One region of the Cytobacillus sp. FSL K6-0265 genome, then DNA from elsewhere that is predicted to be linked to it. Evidence: riboswitches for the same ligand, from Rfam matches in the RefSeq annotation. Region 1 holds a riboswitch; the other holds the start of a gene.
What was found. A riboswitch is a leader RNA that binds a small molecule or an ion and turns the genes downstream of it on or off. The one in region 1 is predicted to bind FMN.
Positions count from the first base shown of each region.

Region 2: linked by a shared signal. The riboswitch ahead of MHH73_RS14375 (ECF transporter S component) and the one ahead of ribE (riboflavin synthase) in region 1 are both predicted to bind FMN.

Region 1 is NZ_JBBOPE010000001.1:2,621,561-2,629,272, forward strand. It holds gene MHH73_RS13195 (ATP-dependent DNA ligase) at 1-48, opposite strand, end outside; gene ligD (DNA ligase D) at 160-1,365, shown strand; gene dapF (diaminopimelate epimerase) at 1,556-2,545, opposite strand; gene ribH (6,7-dimethyl-8-ribityllumazine synthase) at 2,675-3,142, opposite strand; partial or broken gene ribB (3,4-dihydroxy-2-butanone-4-phosphate synthase) at 3,184-3,774, opposite strand; gene ribE (riboflavin synthase) at 3,785-4,426, opposite strand; FMN riboswitch at 4,689-4,831, opposite strand; gene MHH73_RS13225 (YxiG family protein) at 4,952-5,416, opposite strand; gene MHH73_RS13230 (hypothetical protein) at 5,508-5,696, opposite strand; gene MHH73_RS13235 (hypothetical protein) at 5,814-6,374, opposite strand; gene rbsB (ribose ABC transporter substrate-binding protein RbsB) at 6,524-7,456, opposite strand; gene MHH73_RS13245 (ABC transporter permease subunit) at 7,496-7,712, opposite strand, start outside.
Region 2 is NZ_JBBOPE010000001.1:2,847,686-2,855,397, forward strand. It holds gene MHH73_RS14350 (LysM peptidoglycan-binding domain-containing protein) at 1-595, opposite strand, end outside; gene MHH73_RS14355 (CPBP family intramembrane glutamic endopeptidase) at 592-1,182, opposite strand; gene MHH73_RS14360 (RecQ family ATP-dependent DNA helicase) at 1,172-2,674, opposite strand; gene MHH73_RS14365 (helix-turn-helix domain-containing protein) at 2,674-3,729, opposite strand; gene MHH73_RS14370 (ferredoxin) at 4,040-4,288, shown strand; gene MHH73_RS14375 (ECF transporter S component) at 4,570-5,154, opposite strand; FMN riboswitch at 5,313-5,479, opposite strand; gene serA (phosphoglycerate dehydrogenase) at 5,743-7,317, shown strand; gene MHH73_RS14385 (histidinol-phosphatase) at 7,449-7,712, opposite strand, start outside.

The sequences.
Region 1 (7,712 bases):
TGGAATCTCATTTGTCATTTTTGGTTCAAAAGGAATAATTGGCTTCATTGGATTGCTCCTCGCTTGTATGTCTTTTTTTAATCTAACCATACTATGACCATGTGTAATACGTTTTATGAATGGAAACAGAATGAATGAAAAAGGATGTTGAAGGTCAATATGAGGAAAAAAGGTCGTTTCTTTATTACCGGCTGGAATATTACAACTAATCAGTTTGAATATAGTATCGTACAACAAAATGAAGTAAAGGTAATGGGTGAATTTTCTGAAGGTCTAAACGAACAGGAATTGGCTATTTTAGTAAAATTGATTCAAAAAAATGGAAGTAAAGTAAATCAAACAAAATACACCATCTCCCCAAGCATTTGTATTCAACTTTGCTTTCGAGACATAATTGAGGATACTTTTATACTGCCTCAATTTATGCAATTCTTACCGAATGAGCAATGGGATACATGTACATGGGAGAGATTATTGATAGAAAATGCTAACATCGATCCTTCTATTGAAGTGACCCACCCGGAAAAACCGTTATGGGACAACCCAAAGATTAATAAAGAGCAACTCATTGCTTATCTTGTTTCCGTCTCTCCACGGTTGTTACCGTTTGTGAAGAATAGATTGTTAACAACCATTCGCTATCCACATGGCTATATAGGGAAAGAATTTTTCTATCAGAAGAATAAACCTGATTATGCACCGTCATTTGTTACTTCTTTTACAAAAGACGAAATCGACTATATCTTATGTAATGATTTATCTACACTTGTTTGGCTAGGTAATCAATTAGCACTAGAGTATCATACCCCTTTTGAAACAATTGACAGTGAACATCCGCTTGAAATTGTGTTCGACCTTGACCCACCTGATGAAACACATTTTTTACTAGCTGTTACTGCTGCACAGAAACTAAACAAGATTTTTGAGGAATTAAATATTATTGGCTTTCCAAAATTAACGGGTGGAAAGGGGATACAAGTACATATCCCAATTATGCATCATCATTTTTCTTATGAGGATACGAGACTGTTCACTTCATTCATAGCTTCCTATTTAGTTGAAAAAAACCCAGATTTATATACGACAGAAAGGATGAAAAAGAATCGCGGGAAAAAGTTATATATCGATTATATTCAACATGCAGAAGGAAAAACGATGATTGCGCCCTACTCTCCAAGAGGCAGAGAAGGAGCAATTGTAGCAGCCCCACTCTATTGGGACGAAGTGGACAAACAACTGCAAAGGAAGAACTTTACATTGGACAACATTAGTAAGTCTCGTTTAACTGATCCATGTCCAATGGCAAGCTTTTTCGAAACCAAAAATGACACAATCGCAAACATTATTCATTCATTAAAAGGATAAGGCTATACACAAGTGAAACCTTAGTAAATGTGGTTTACTCGTCATTTTAGAAGCTACAATAGCAATGCAAATATCATATGAACGACCTGCAATTGAGATGCAAAAACAAAAAAACCGAAACAACACTATTTACGCTTAGTGCCGTTTCGGTTCAAAACTTATTTCTTTCTTAATAATCATACAAGGGCTCTTAAGCATTTAATTGCTTGGTTAAAAAAGCAGAAGCCTCTTGTTGTAACTTCGCATATTGCATCATTTCTTCAATATATTCTTCTGAGCTATCGATGGTAAATGTCCCCGGGTGATTTATATCTACTTCAATTGTACATTGATAGACAAAGCTGGCGTTACCAATCAGATCGATTGTAAAGGTATCATTTTGCTTATGAACAACACAACGGACCTTACCACCGTTGTTATAAACCTCAATCGGTTGCTCATAGGTATTGATACTTTGCATACAAGTAACTAAACATGAAGCGGACATCGCTGTTCCGCATGCATTTGTAAAGCCCACTCCTCTTTCATACGTACGAACAAAGATGCCACTTTCTGGAAGAGGTTTGACGAAACTCACATTTACCCCATCAGGAAAGTAATCATTTTCTCCGTTGACATACAAACTTAATTCCTCTTGAATATCTGATTGCAACTCCTCTTTTTCGACAATAGCCACAAGATGGGGATTAGGAACAGAAAGAGCAGTAAAAGCGATATCTTCTGAAAGCTCTTCAATCTTTTCATTAATTAATTGATGCTGATCAATGTGAAGTGGCAAAGTAGCAACATCAAAAGACACCGGAGAAATTTCTACCTTGTAAGTAGGGATATCTTTATAAATATCGTCTTCTTTACTAACTTGAAGGGTAACTTTCATCGTATCAATTGTCGCCTCTTTGATTTTCAATTTCTCACATACATATCTCGCGACACAACGAAGACCGTTACCACACATGGAAGCTTCAGAACCATCTGCATTAAAAACTCGCATTTTCGCATCAGCATCTTCACTTGCTAATATAAATAAAATCCCATCCGCACCAAGTTCGCTGGTACGATTACAAAGACTAATCGTTAAGTTCGCTCGTTCTTTATCACTCCAGCCAAACGACTGCTCCATCTCATCAATGATAAAAAAATCATTTCCCGAACCGTGACATTTAATTAATTCTAATTTCATCATAAACCCTCTTTCTCTTTTAGGCTCTTCATTTAACTTCTATTCATGCTATAACCATTATTCATGTGAATATAACCGTTAATATTATTATAACGAGAAAAAGAAAGAGGGAGCAAAGAAAATTAATTATTAACGAAAATGTTTATTGAAATTACTCATTTCAATCGCATTAACAGCTGCCTCCCAGCCTTTGTTACCTGCTTTTGTACCCGCTCTCTCAATCGCTTGTTCAATAGAATCAGTTGTTAACACACCAAAGATTACTGGTATGCCTGTTTGCAATGAAGTCGCTGCTACTCCTTTGGCTACCTCTGCATTCACATAATCAAAATGTGGCGTGGCCCCTCTAATGACTGTTCCAAGGGCAACGACCGCATCGTATTTGCCACTTTCTGCGAGTTTTTTTGCCGCTAGGGGAATTTCAAACGCACCAGGTACCCAAGCGATCGTAATATCCTCCTCAGCTACATCGTGACGCTTGAAGCTATCCAATGCGCCATCTAATAATTTTTTTGTAATAAACTCATTAAACCGCGATACAACAACGGCTACTTTCATTCCCGTACCAATTAAATGTCCTTCTAGTATTGTATTCATTCTACTTCACTCCTATATTAGTTTGTTAATAATTGTGATTGCTTATAAGAGATTAATTGTTCAATCGTAATCATCTTCAAATCATATTTTTCTGCTACTTTCTCTAACTCTGCTACTCTAGCCATTTCACCATTTTCTTTCATAATTTCACATATAATCCCGACTGGACTTGCACAAGCCAACTTCGCTAAATCAACTGCCGCTTCCGTATGTCCTGAGCGCTCAAGGACGCCACCATCCTTCGCTACAAGGGGGAAAATATGACCTGGACGATTGAAGTCTTTTGCTTGTGTTTCTTCGTCTAACATCTTTTCTACGGTTAAAAACCGTTCAAATGCGCTTATACCAGTCGTTGTCTCTTTATAATCAATACTGACTGTAAAGGCGGTTTGATGACTGTCTGTATTATTAGTAACCATCGGATGCAAGTCTAGCTTTTTGGCGATTGACTGCTCAATCGGCACGCAAATAAGCCCTCTTCCCACTGTTGCCATAAAGTTGATCGTTTCAGCTGATGCATACTCGGCAACAGCGATAAAATCACCCTCATTCTCACGATTCTCATCATCACAAACGATAATCACTTTTCCCTTTTTCAAGTCAGCTATCGCTTCTTCAATTGAGTGACTCATATGTTCCCTCCTAACTTAAGAATCCATTATTCTCTAATAACTGTTGGAAATTTCTTTCACGTTTTGATGTGTCTGTAAAGGCAACTACGTACTTTGCAAATAAATCATATTCAATATTAACGGGATCATTTACCGATTTTTCACTAATCACCGTTTCTTCAGCTGTATGAGGAATTAGCGCAATCGTAAAATATCCATCCCCAACCTCCATCACTGTTAATGAAGTGCCATCAACAGCAACAGATCCTTTCGGTAGAATTAAATGCTGATATTGCTCGGATAAGGCAACCGAAAGATAAATCGCATTTTCTACTCTTTGTTTTTTTAGAATTTTTCTCGTTTCATCCACATGACCGCTTACATAATGGCCGCCAAATCGTCCACCTGCTAACATCGCCCTTTCTAAATTCACCTTGCTCCCTACTTTTAATGAGGAAAGCGATGTCGCATGAAAAGTTTCTGGCATCACATCTGCTGTAAAACTTCTTTGTTGGAATTCGGTCACTGTTAAACAAACGCCGTTCACAGCGATACTATCACCGATATGGATATCATCCATAATCTTTGTAGCATTTAACACTATTTGAATAGTAGATCCGCGCTGAATCGTTCGTTGTACAGTACCGATTTCTTCGATAATACCTGTAAACAGAATGATCAACCTCTCTGTATAAGATTTGTTCGTTTTAATAAAAGTTGGAATTTTCCGCTCGGGGCAAAGACGCGGTATCGGGAGAGTTTGTTGAATATTACAAAAAAAGTTCGACTCACACTTATAGTTATCCCATTTCATCACCACCATTCTTAAAAAAGACTCATGAATAAATAAACCCGTATACGAATACGTATACGGGAAAAGTAATCATGGCCAAATAAACGTCAAAATCAACTGTTTTTGAACGTTTTTACACACACGCATCCTTCTCCCATCCAGACTATACTGTCGGCTTTGGAATTACACCAAATCCACCGTTCTCATTCCTGAGCCCGGGTCACGGACTAAGAGGTCACCCTCATCACCGCCGGTTGGGAATTTCACCCTGCCCCGAAGGATATTCTATGAAATTACAAGACTACTATTATGTATAATAGTCTCTACATCTAGCATATCTTTAAATCTTTATGAAAGCAATACTGAATCTCAAAATCATTCTTTCTTCACTCAGTACAAAGGTCATCAGTCTATATATTTAAGTGTTCCACTTTCTGCAAGAAGGTTTACAAACAGTTCATCATTGATTTGCACACTATTGGCTTCAATGAAAAAATTGTCTTTATTATTTACTTGAAAATAGAAATTGGTTTTTGCATGTAATTTCTCGATTTCTTTCAGATCTGATTCTAAGCTTTCAATTTTTATATGACCAAAACCATTGTTGTGATAACTAATTTCGCTTAATAAATTCGCCTCAGTAAAACGACGGTCATTTAAACGTATCGTCCCTACAATAGCCTCTTGATAAACAAAGAACGACATCACTTCCTTTATAAAAATGTAGGTTTTCTTAATCTGTTGTTTATGACAACTGAGTAATTTTAAAGAAATGGTTTCATTCAAATAATCAATCTGTAAATCATCTAAATCCCAGTATTCTGCTTTTTCGGCAAATAAGGTATTTATTCTATTTAAATCGCTAGACATCTAATCACCACTTTACTTTTTTCTTTTCACCTGTGTAAAGCACAATTTACCGCCATATTTTAGTCATAGCATTTTCTTTCTGCTCTTTTATTTAATTCCCTTTCACTTCGAGTATTTCAATAAACCTTTCAAAATTGTCATTGAATCTTTGTTGTTCATAATAATCATCATTCACTGAACTATTGCTCTCAATCGCTCCAGCAATAGTACACGATCCCAGTATAAAGCAAATTCCAATAATCCATGCAGCATTAAGTAAATCTTTCCTGTTTATATTCATCATTTTTCTCCTATCCTTTAATCATTGGACAACGGATACATATAACAGTTTTTTTGTAAATAGTACGAAATTTATTTTTTGAAGACGATAACATTATTTGCTAATTTTCACAGAAGATTAATCATCTTCGTAGAAAGTATCATACATTTCAGGAAATAGTTCTTTTAATCTCCTTATCGTATGCGCATTTGCAACAATATCCAGTACATCAGAACTAATATAAAATAAACAATCGCGATGCACAAAACAAATATAAAGCGAAGTATGACCATCAACCATTTTAAGGGTATAGCGAAAAAACGCGGATGATTTCACATGATTTACCGTTGTATAGACAAAATAACAACCCATTTCTTCTTGCCAAACTACTTTATTAGACCAATTATTTATCTTGAAAAATCGACGTAAATTTAACTTTTCTCTCCTTACCCTATTGCTATCAATATCTTGATAACCAGAAATAAACGTCATATCTAACTTTTGCTCTATAGGAAATAGGTGATGAAATAAGCTTTTCGCTAAACCGGGATATTGTCTGAATGTCTCCAAACCAAACCGAATTCGATTGTCCTTCACTACTTGAAAATAAGGCGTTGCGGCGTTCGTCATATCAACTCCGAAATTATTTGCAGGGATCATTCTACCACTCGATTCTTCACAAAATATAATGATTACCATAATTATACACTCATTTCTAAATAAGCGACTATATATTTTTTTACACGTTTTTCCATCACCTGCGTTCACTTAGAAAATAAAAAAAGCACGTGTTCATTCCACCTTAAAGCAGAATCGACACGCGCTTCATTCAAACACTATCTTTTTCTTTATTTAATTAACTCTAACTCAACAGGAATAAATTCTTCCACTGTTTCACCATCGAGTACTTTTTTGGCTGTTTCTACAGCTTGCTCGCCCATTCTATCTGGTTTTTGAGCGACTGTTGCTGCCATGTCGCCACCTTCTACTGCCGCGACGGCATCATCTGTTGCGTCAAATCCAACAACAATGACATCTTTCAATCCAGCAGCCGTTAGTGCTTGATAAGCACCAAGCGCCATTTCATCATTATGAGCAAATACAGCTTGAACATCATTATTGCTTTGGATGATGTTTTCCATTACTGATAAGCCTTCTGCACGATCAAAATTCGCAGATTGTTTTGTTGCCACTTCCACATTGTCAGATGCTTCAATTGCTTCGTTAAAACCTGCACCTCTTTCACGTGCTGCCGATGAACCAGGGATCCCTTCAAGTTCTACTACTTTTCCTTCGCCACCAAGTTGTTCAATGATAAATTCTCCTGCCATTTTACCGCCTTCTGCATTATCAGAAGCTACGTGAGCGACAACTTCGCCACCTTCAGCACTTCTGTCCACAGTAATAACCGGGATATTTGCATTATTAGCTGATGTAATGGCAGAAGCAACCGCTGCTGAATCGGCTGGGTTCACAATTAATAAATCTACCCCTTGTTGAATTAAATCTTCAATATCACTCACTTGTGTTGCTGGGTCGTCTTGCGCATCTACTGTTTTAATCGCATAACCAAGCTCTTTTGCCTTTGCTTCTGCACTATCACGTAGTGTCACAAAGAAAGGATTATTTAATGTAGAAATTGATAGACCAATTGTTTTTTCACCTGATGCTTTTTCATCACTACCAGTTGCTTCATTATCATCAGCCCCATTATTTAATGAACATGCACCTAATAAAGCGACTACTAAAACCAAAGTTAGAAGCTTCCATATTTTTTTCATGTGAGTATTCCTCCTTCATAGGTTTGCAAATCATATATGTTAAGCAGCTTTCTTTCTATCAATTAGTACAGCTAATAGAATGACGCCGCCCTTCACCACTTGTTGGTAGAAAGATGATACGTTTAATAAATTCAAACCATTATTTAGTACACCAATAATCAAAGCACCAATTAATGTACCAAAGATCCATCCGCGTCCGCCTGAAAGACTTGTCCCACCAAGTACAACAGCCGCAATGGCATCTAATTCGTAACTT
Region 2 (7,712 bases), 230 kb from region 1:
GCTGCACAACTTTTGTTGCTTGTTTTTTTTCTTCCTCTTCTTTCGCCTTTTGTTCCGCTAATGCCTTCTCTTTTTGTTCAGCTTCTTCCCGTGCTTTTTTTTCTGCCTTTTCCTTTTCTTTTTGCGCTGCTTCTTCTTTCGCTTTCTTTTCGGCTTCTTCTTGTTTTTTACGTTCTTCCTCTTCTTGTTTCTTCCTTTCTGCTTCTTCTTGTTCTTTCAATTTTGCTTCTTCAGCTTCGTTCTCCTTTTCTTGATCTTCTTTATCATCAGGGACGGCTGCAACCTCTTGTGATGAACCGTTATTATTGTTATTTGATATTCCGACAGTTTCAAAATCCTCTTTTTCAGCTGATGTTGAAGACTGTTCAGCTAGCATAGGAACAAGATAATAAACAGACAAAGCCACTATTGGAACCATAATAAAAAATGCAGCAAGTAAACGAATCAGTGGGTAGTCTAATTTTTTTTCAAATGTTTGTTTTTCTTCTCTTGTACTGCTGATTTCCGCCATCACCAACTCATCATTTAAGTTGGCTTTTTGTAATCTTTGGCGATCTCTCTTTGCCTTCTCCCGATACGATGCCTCTTTATTCATCTATCTTCCCTTCCTGCTCTTTGACTTTTATAGATATATAACCCCAATAAACAATCAATAATAAAGTGCATGATAATTGTCGCTAACAAATTACCTGTTATTTCATATATCCAACCAATGAAGAAACTCAATAAAACGACATTTATAAATAAGAACCATTGAAATAAATAACGATAATGAACAAGAGCAAATATCACACTAGTCATTATCAATCCAAAATGAGTTTGCAGCACACCTCTAAATAACACTTCCTCACTAAAGGCAATTATTAATGTAATCACTATGATTTGGACTGGTGATAGTGAGCTGAATATCCTTTTATTTACCCCGCCATCATTATAATAGGAAGGAGGGAGCGTTCTCATCCCAATTATATCAAGAATTACAATGATTAATCCTGATAATAGACCAATCATAATAGATGGTCCATCCCATTGAAATAGCGCAAAAAAAGAGTGCCAAGAATGAAAAAGAAATAGACCAATAACTAGTGCAATAAATAGCAATAATACTTGTGTTAAATATAAATGAAATCTTAATTCTTTATCGGATAATAAACGGATGGTTTCTTCATACTTACTCTTCATTTTTCGAAGTCTCACTTAATAAAATTTCTTGCAAAATCTCTTCCCAATTTTCATATTCAGGCATTGTTTCACGCTTTTCAGCTTGCAAATTAGGATAGTTGCTACCATTACAATGATCGCAGCATTCTACTATATTTATTGTCGGTTGTTCACCAAAATATTGTAAGATTTTTTCTCGTCTACATGTGGACATATGAATATATTGATAAACAGTATGAATGGCTTCAAATTTAAGCTGCAATTGTTTATTCATCATCTCCTTTAGTTCATCTAAGGAAGTCGCCTCCTTATGATGAAGGATAGCATTACGATGAAAATCCTTTAATAATCGCATAGATGTTTCACTAAGATTAGCAATTGCTATAATTTCCTCTTCATATTTTTCCAACTCCCACCACCTTAGGGAGTCTTCTAAAAAGAATTGGCGTAATTTTTCCATTTGGCTATCGTTAATTAGTTCGGTTTCTACCAACTGCCTTGGTAGCTGCTCATCAAAAGGTGCATATAACAATAAAGCAAGACTAGCTTGGCCATCTCTCCCAGCTCTACCAAGTTCCTGTAAATACGATTCCATATTCATCGGCATATGAAAATGGATAACATAACGAATATTTTCTTTATTAATTCCCATACCAAATGCACTTGTTGCACATATCACATCTAGTTGGTTATGGATATATTGTTGCTGAATAAGTATTCTTTCTTCATGATTCAATCCACCATGATAAATGCTCACTCTTTTTATACCATTCTCTTTTAATGATTGGGCACAAATTTCAGCCGTTTTTTTACTAGAAAAATAAATAATACCTGGACCGTGTAATGCGCTAACCCTCTTAATTAACACATCTATTTTCTCTTGATAACTTCCGACTTTCTCAACATGTAAAGAGATATTTGGTCGGTCAACTGAATAAAGAATATCAATACTGTTTTGCATATTTAAAGATTGCTTAATATCTTGTTTCACCCTATCAGTTGCTGTAGCCGTTAACGCCAATATAGGCGGATTCCCTAAGTCTTCCATTACAGTGCCGATCGCTAAATAGTCCGGTCGAAAATCATGGCCCCATTGAGAAATACAATGCGCTTCATCGATAACAAGTAATGTAATATTAATCTCACTTAATCTCTCCATGAATAATTTTGATTGTAGCATTTCAGGTGAAGTAAAAATAAACTTATACTGGTGCAAGTTTTTAAGTGCAGACATTTTTTTTTGGTAATTTAAAAAAGAATTAAATGCAATTGCCCGTTTTTCCCCTATCAATAGTAATTGGTCTACTTGATCCTGCATTAAGGAGAGAAGTGGAGAAATAATTAAAGTTGCACCTGGAAGCATATATGTAGGAAGTTGATAACATAATGACTTCCCAGAACCAGTTGGAAGCATGGCTAACGTATGCTTACCAGCCAATACCGCTTTTATTGTTTCTTCTTGTCCATCTCTAAAAGACGTATAACCAAATTTTTCTCTCAGTAAATGTTTCATCATACGCTCACCGCACTTTTATGTTTAGCTAGTACAAGCCGTATCTGAAAATAGCTTGCTTCGGGAACGGATTGACGGATATATTTTAACTGTTTTATTCCATTTGTTGAAGTTTTCATAATGTTTCTTTGCACTTCTGGTGGGACATATATATCTATATCAAATGACGAATCAATGATGGCCAATTCCACAATATGGTCTTCAATTGTTCCTTGTTTTAATTTTCTTATTTTAATAATATCCTCAATATCGTATCCTTGATTTAAATAAATAGCTGTTTTTCTTGTTGATTGTGTTAGGTGTATCCACTCATTTTTCTCTTCTGTCTCTAATAATTGCTCGAGTAAAGGATAAGAAGTCTTATTTCCTTTTACTTCAGTTAAAATCATGTGAATCACATTTGTAAAATGTAAATGATAGGTTAACACTGACATTTGTAACTGTTCAGCTGCCTGATGTGCCGTTAAGCCAATTCGCTTACTTCCTGTTAACCTTAGTATAAGAATTAGAGGGTCTATTTTTTTATTCGTAAAAAGATGTTGTAACTCCTTAAACAATTGTGTTGCCAACTCATAGCGATTGAATCTATTTCTTTGAATAAAGTTTTTTATCCAATCAAGATGAGGTTTATTATTTTGAATTGGGAGATACCTCCCGTTATATGCGACTAGGTTAGAAATCACTTGAACCATAAGAGAAAGACGCTCCCAAAATAATTTGTCCATTCGATTATATGACCAGCCATTGAGATATATAGGGAGGATTGGTTCCGCATGCACTTGGATATATATATCCCCTTTTTCCGTTATTCGATAAGTCCCCTCATTGAGACAAGTAACATAATTCTCCTCAATAAGAAAATCTAATATTTGGTTAAATTCCTCTCTTGTCAAATGGGGTAATACATGAAAGTATTGCTTCAAGTGAAATAAATGAGCATCTTGTATTGTTTGAGATGACTTTTTGCCATTAAGCAAATGTAAAATGGCATAAGCCGTTCTCTGATTCTCAATTGATTTTAGACAAAATAAGACCAATTTCTGAATAACACTCACATTTCTCTCCCCTTTATTATGACTAATTAGTTTTTAGAATAGCATTTTCGTGATGAATTTGCAGATTTTTTCGACATTATTTTAATTTTTTTTGTTGAATTTTATTGTATCATGAAACCGTTATATACGTGATAATATCAGTCAATTTTTCCTCATGAACAACTTGAAAAGTCCCACCATAGACTATTCTAGATGGTAGATTTTTATTGAAATGTTTACAAGACAGATTTACAATAGAACATGTGGTAAGTGTTTCGGCAGATATTTTCGTGCTTTAACATGAAAAAGATTTTAAATAGGAGGTTATTCCATGGCGAAGTATACAATTGTTGACAAAGAAACATGTATTGCTTGTGGCGCATGTGGTGCGGCAGCTCCAGACATTTATGATTATGATGATGAGGGCATCGCATTTGTAACATTAGATGATAATGAAGGAATTGTAGAAATTCCTGATGTTCTTATAGAAGATATGATGGATGCATTTGAAGGCTGTCCAACAGACTCAATCAAAGTCGCAGACGATGCCTTTGATGGTGACCCGTTAAAATACGAATAGAACAAAAATCTAATTATCAAAACAAGAAAACGGACAAATCCTATTATTCACGGGTTTGTTCGTTTTTTAATGCGAATAAAGATCCTTCTTCTAAATGAAACCAGTGGGCTTTTCTATTCTTTAGCTAAAAGTTTAAATAATAGTGATCGAAAGTTGCCCATGAGTCTATTTGTGCTTTTCAAATGGTGAAACAATGGATAAGTAGCCATTCTATTTAAGCGGCATATGTTTATATATTAAAAGGCATCCAACTTTTCAAAGTTAGATGCCTCCTTTATAAATTAAGCAATCGTATTTAATGATCTTTGTTTATTAATCCAATTACCCATCTTAACAAATACAAGCATAAATACCGATGCCATTAAAATCCCTTTAATAAAGTTAAAAGGTAGAATAAACATGACTGCAGTTGAACGCATTTCTGGTCCTGACATTGCGGGCATATTTAAAAACATTGTATAGGCTGGTAAAAAGACGAAATAATTTAGCAAACTCATGGATACAGCCATTACACTTGTGCCAATTATTAACCCTATGGTCATGCCTTTTTTGGATTTCATCTTTGTATAAACATAATAGGTCGGCAAAATAAATAATAATCCTGCGACAAAGTTAGCAATATGACCAACAGGTACGCCAGTAGCGCTTCCAGTCATAAAATAATCCAACACATTTTTAAACAATTCGACCAGTATTCCCGCAATCGGACCAAATATTAATGCAGCCACTAAAGCAGGAATATCACTAAAGTCAATCATCAAAAAGTTCGGAAACGGTGGTAATGGAAAGTTTAACAACATAAGAATATACGCAATACTACTTAACATACCAATTGCAACAAAAGCTTTGACATTTAACTTCTTCAATTTTTCCTCTCTCCTTTTAGGCTATCTCTCCTATAGAAGAAAGTTCAGCAAATAAGCGTCTTTGCAAAATAAAACCCTCAAGTAAACTTGAGGGAGAATTGAACAAAGACATTCTTAATAAACGTTCGTGTAGTGCACACTTTGAACGTTAGCAGAACCTCCATCTTCTCCCATCCAGACTTTACTGTCGGCTTTGGATTCTCACCAAATCCTGCCCAATACAAACGCTTCATGCTAATTGCACTCCACTTTTAGGCTCGCGGGCTTAAAGTATTCAATACTTATCACCGCCGGTCGGGAATTTCACCCTGCCCCGAAGATAGACCATATTTATTTGACAACTTCATTATACTGAAAAACAATTCATTTGTGAAGCCTAAAATCGTACATATCTTGAATTAAAAACATTCCCTCCATTATGGACATCTGTCCTCAATAGATAAAAATTTTCTTCCCTCGAAGATCGTTTTATTTTATTACATTAAAGCGTTTCCATTTTAAACACAAACAATAAATCCAATTGACAGAATAATATTCGTCTTGTAAAATAATCAGATAATTAAGTAACCAACTTAGGAGGGTTCATACATGTATCAAATATTAGTGGCTGATGCCATTAGTGAAGAAGGCTTATACCCTTTACTTAACGACACAAATGCCGAAATTATTCAAAAGAAAACCGACGATCCAGAAGTTGATTTATCAACTATTAAGGCTTTGTTAGTACGTAGTGCTACAAAAGTAACGGATGAATTAATGGCGGAGATGCCTAACTTAAAGATCATTGCAAGAGCAGGTGTGGGTGTAGATAATATTGATGTCCCGGCAGCAACTAAAAGAGGTATTATCGTCATTAATGCACCAGACGGAAACACAATTTCTACGGCAGAGCATACTTTTGCTATGATGGCCTCCCTTATGAGAAATATCCCTCAAGCGCATAGCTCAGTTAAAAATTTGGAATGGAAAAGAAATCAGTATGTAGGTACTGAACTATTCGGTAAAAACCTTGGGATTGTTGGTATGGGAAGAATCGGGAGTGAAATTGCCAAGCGAGCAAAAGTATTTGGTATGAGTGTGTTAGTATTTGATCCCTTTTTAACGAAAGAACGTGCAGCAAAACTTGGTGTAGAATCTACTACATTAGATGAAATACTGCAAAGATCGGATATCATTACGGTTCATACTCCACTTACACCAGAAACAAAAGGGATTATTAATGAAGAGGCATTGAAAAAAACAAAAAAAGGCGTTCGCTTACTCAATTGTGCACGTGGTGGTATCATTGACGAGCAAGATTTAGCTAAATACGTGGCTAATGGACATGTTGGGGGAGTTGCACTAGACGTATTTGAAACCGAACCTCCTGGTGAACATCCACTTTTAAAATATGATAATGTAATTGTAACTCCACATTTAGGTGCATCAACAAAAGAAGCACAATTAAATGTAGCAACACAAGTTGCTCAAGAAGTACGGACATACTTTGAAGGAAATCCAGTATCTAATTCGATTAACTTACCAGCGATTTCCAAAGACATCTATGAAAAAATACAACCGTTTTACCAAATTTCTAAACAAATCGGAAATATTTTAACTCAATGTGTTAAAGAAGGGGTACATGAACTCTCTATTACTTACTCTGGTTCAGTGACAGAATTAGAGACTGCATATTTAACAAAAGCGATGCTGTCTGGCTTCTTCAAAGGAAGAATAGATGTTAACGTGAATGAAGTAAACGCATTACTCACTGCAAAAGAGCGTGGTATCACTGTTGGTGAAAAGATTTCTACAGAAGCATTTGGCTATGACAACTGTATCTCAGTCACAGCAAAAGGCGAAGAAAATGCATTTACAGTTAGAGGTACCTTTATTGATCATTATGGACCTAGAATTGTCTATTTGAACGGCTTTAATATCGACTTCTTACCAGAGGGCAATCTTCTTTATATTCAACATATGGACAGACCTGGTGTTATTGGCCACGTAGGTCAAGTACTTGGAGATCACCATATTAATATTGCAACAATGCAAGTGGGTCGTAAACAAGCAGGTGGCGAAGCAATTATGGTTCTAGCTTTTGACAAACCATTAAGTGAAAATGAGCTTTCCTTATTGAATAACTTAGATGAGATTGTTTCTATTAATCCTATTATCTTATAATTCCTTCATGTAAGAGTGGTCTTTATTCGACCACTCTTTTTTATTTTTAGATTAACCAAAATCAATAAAAAATGAACAGATTCAATTAGAACCTGTTCATTTTTTATTTGATAACTATTTATCATTATACCCTAGCCTAACGGATATTCTTTACGTTCACCTTTTGAAAAAGTCATGATGGATGAATAACCAATTTCTTTTGCTAATGCAAGCGATTGATCAAAGTCTGCACCAACATGCTCGGGAAAATGAGCATCAGATGATAGAACGATTGGTATATTCTTCTCATAACATTTTCGTAATAATCTTGGATCTGGATAAAGCTCACCTACAGGTTTTCTTAAACCAGCACTGCTTATTTCCACACATGTTTTTGATTGTGCTAAAGCATCAGT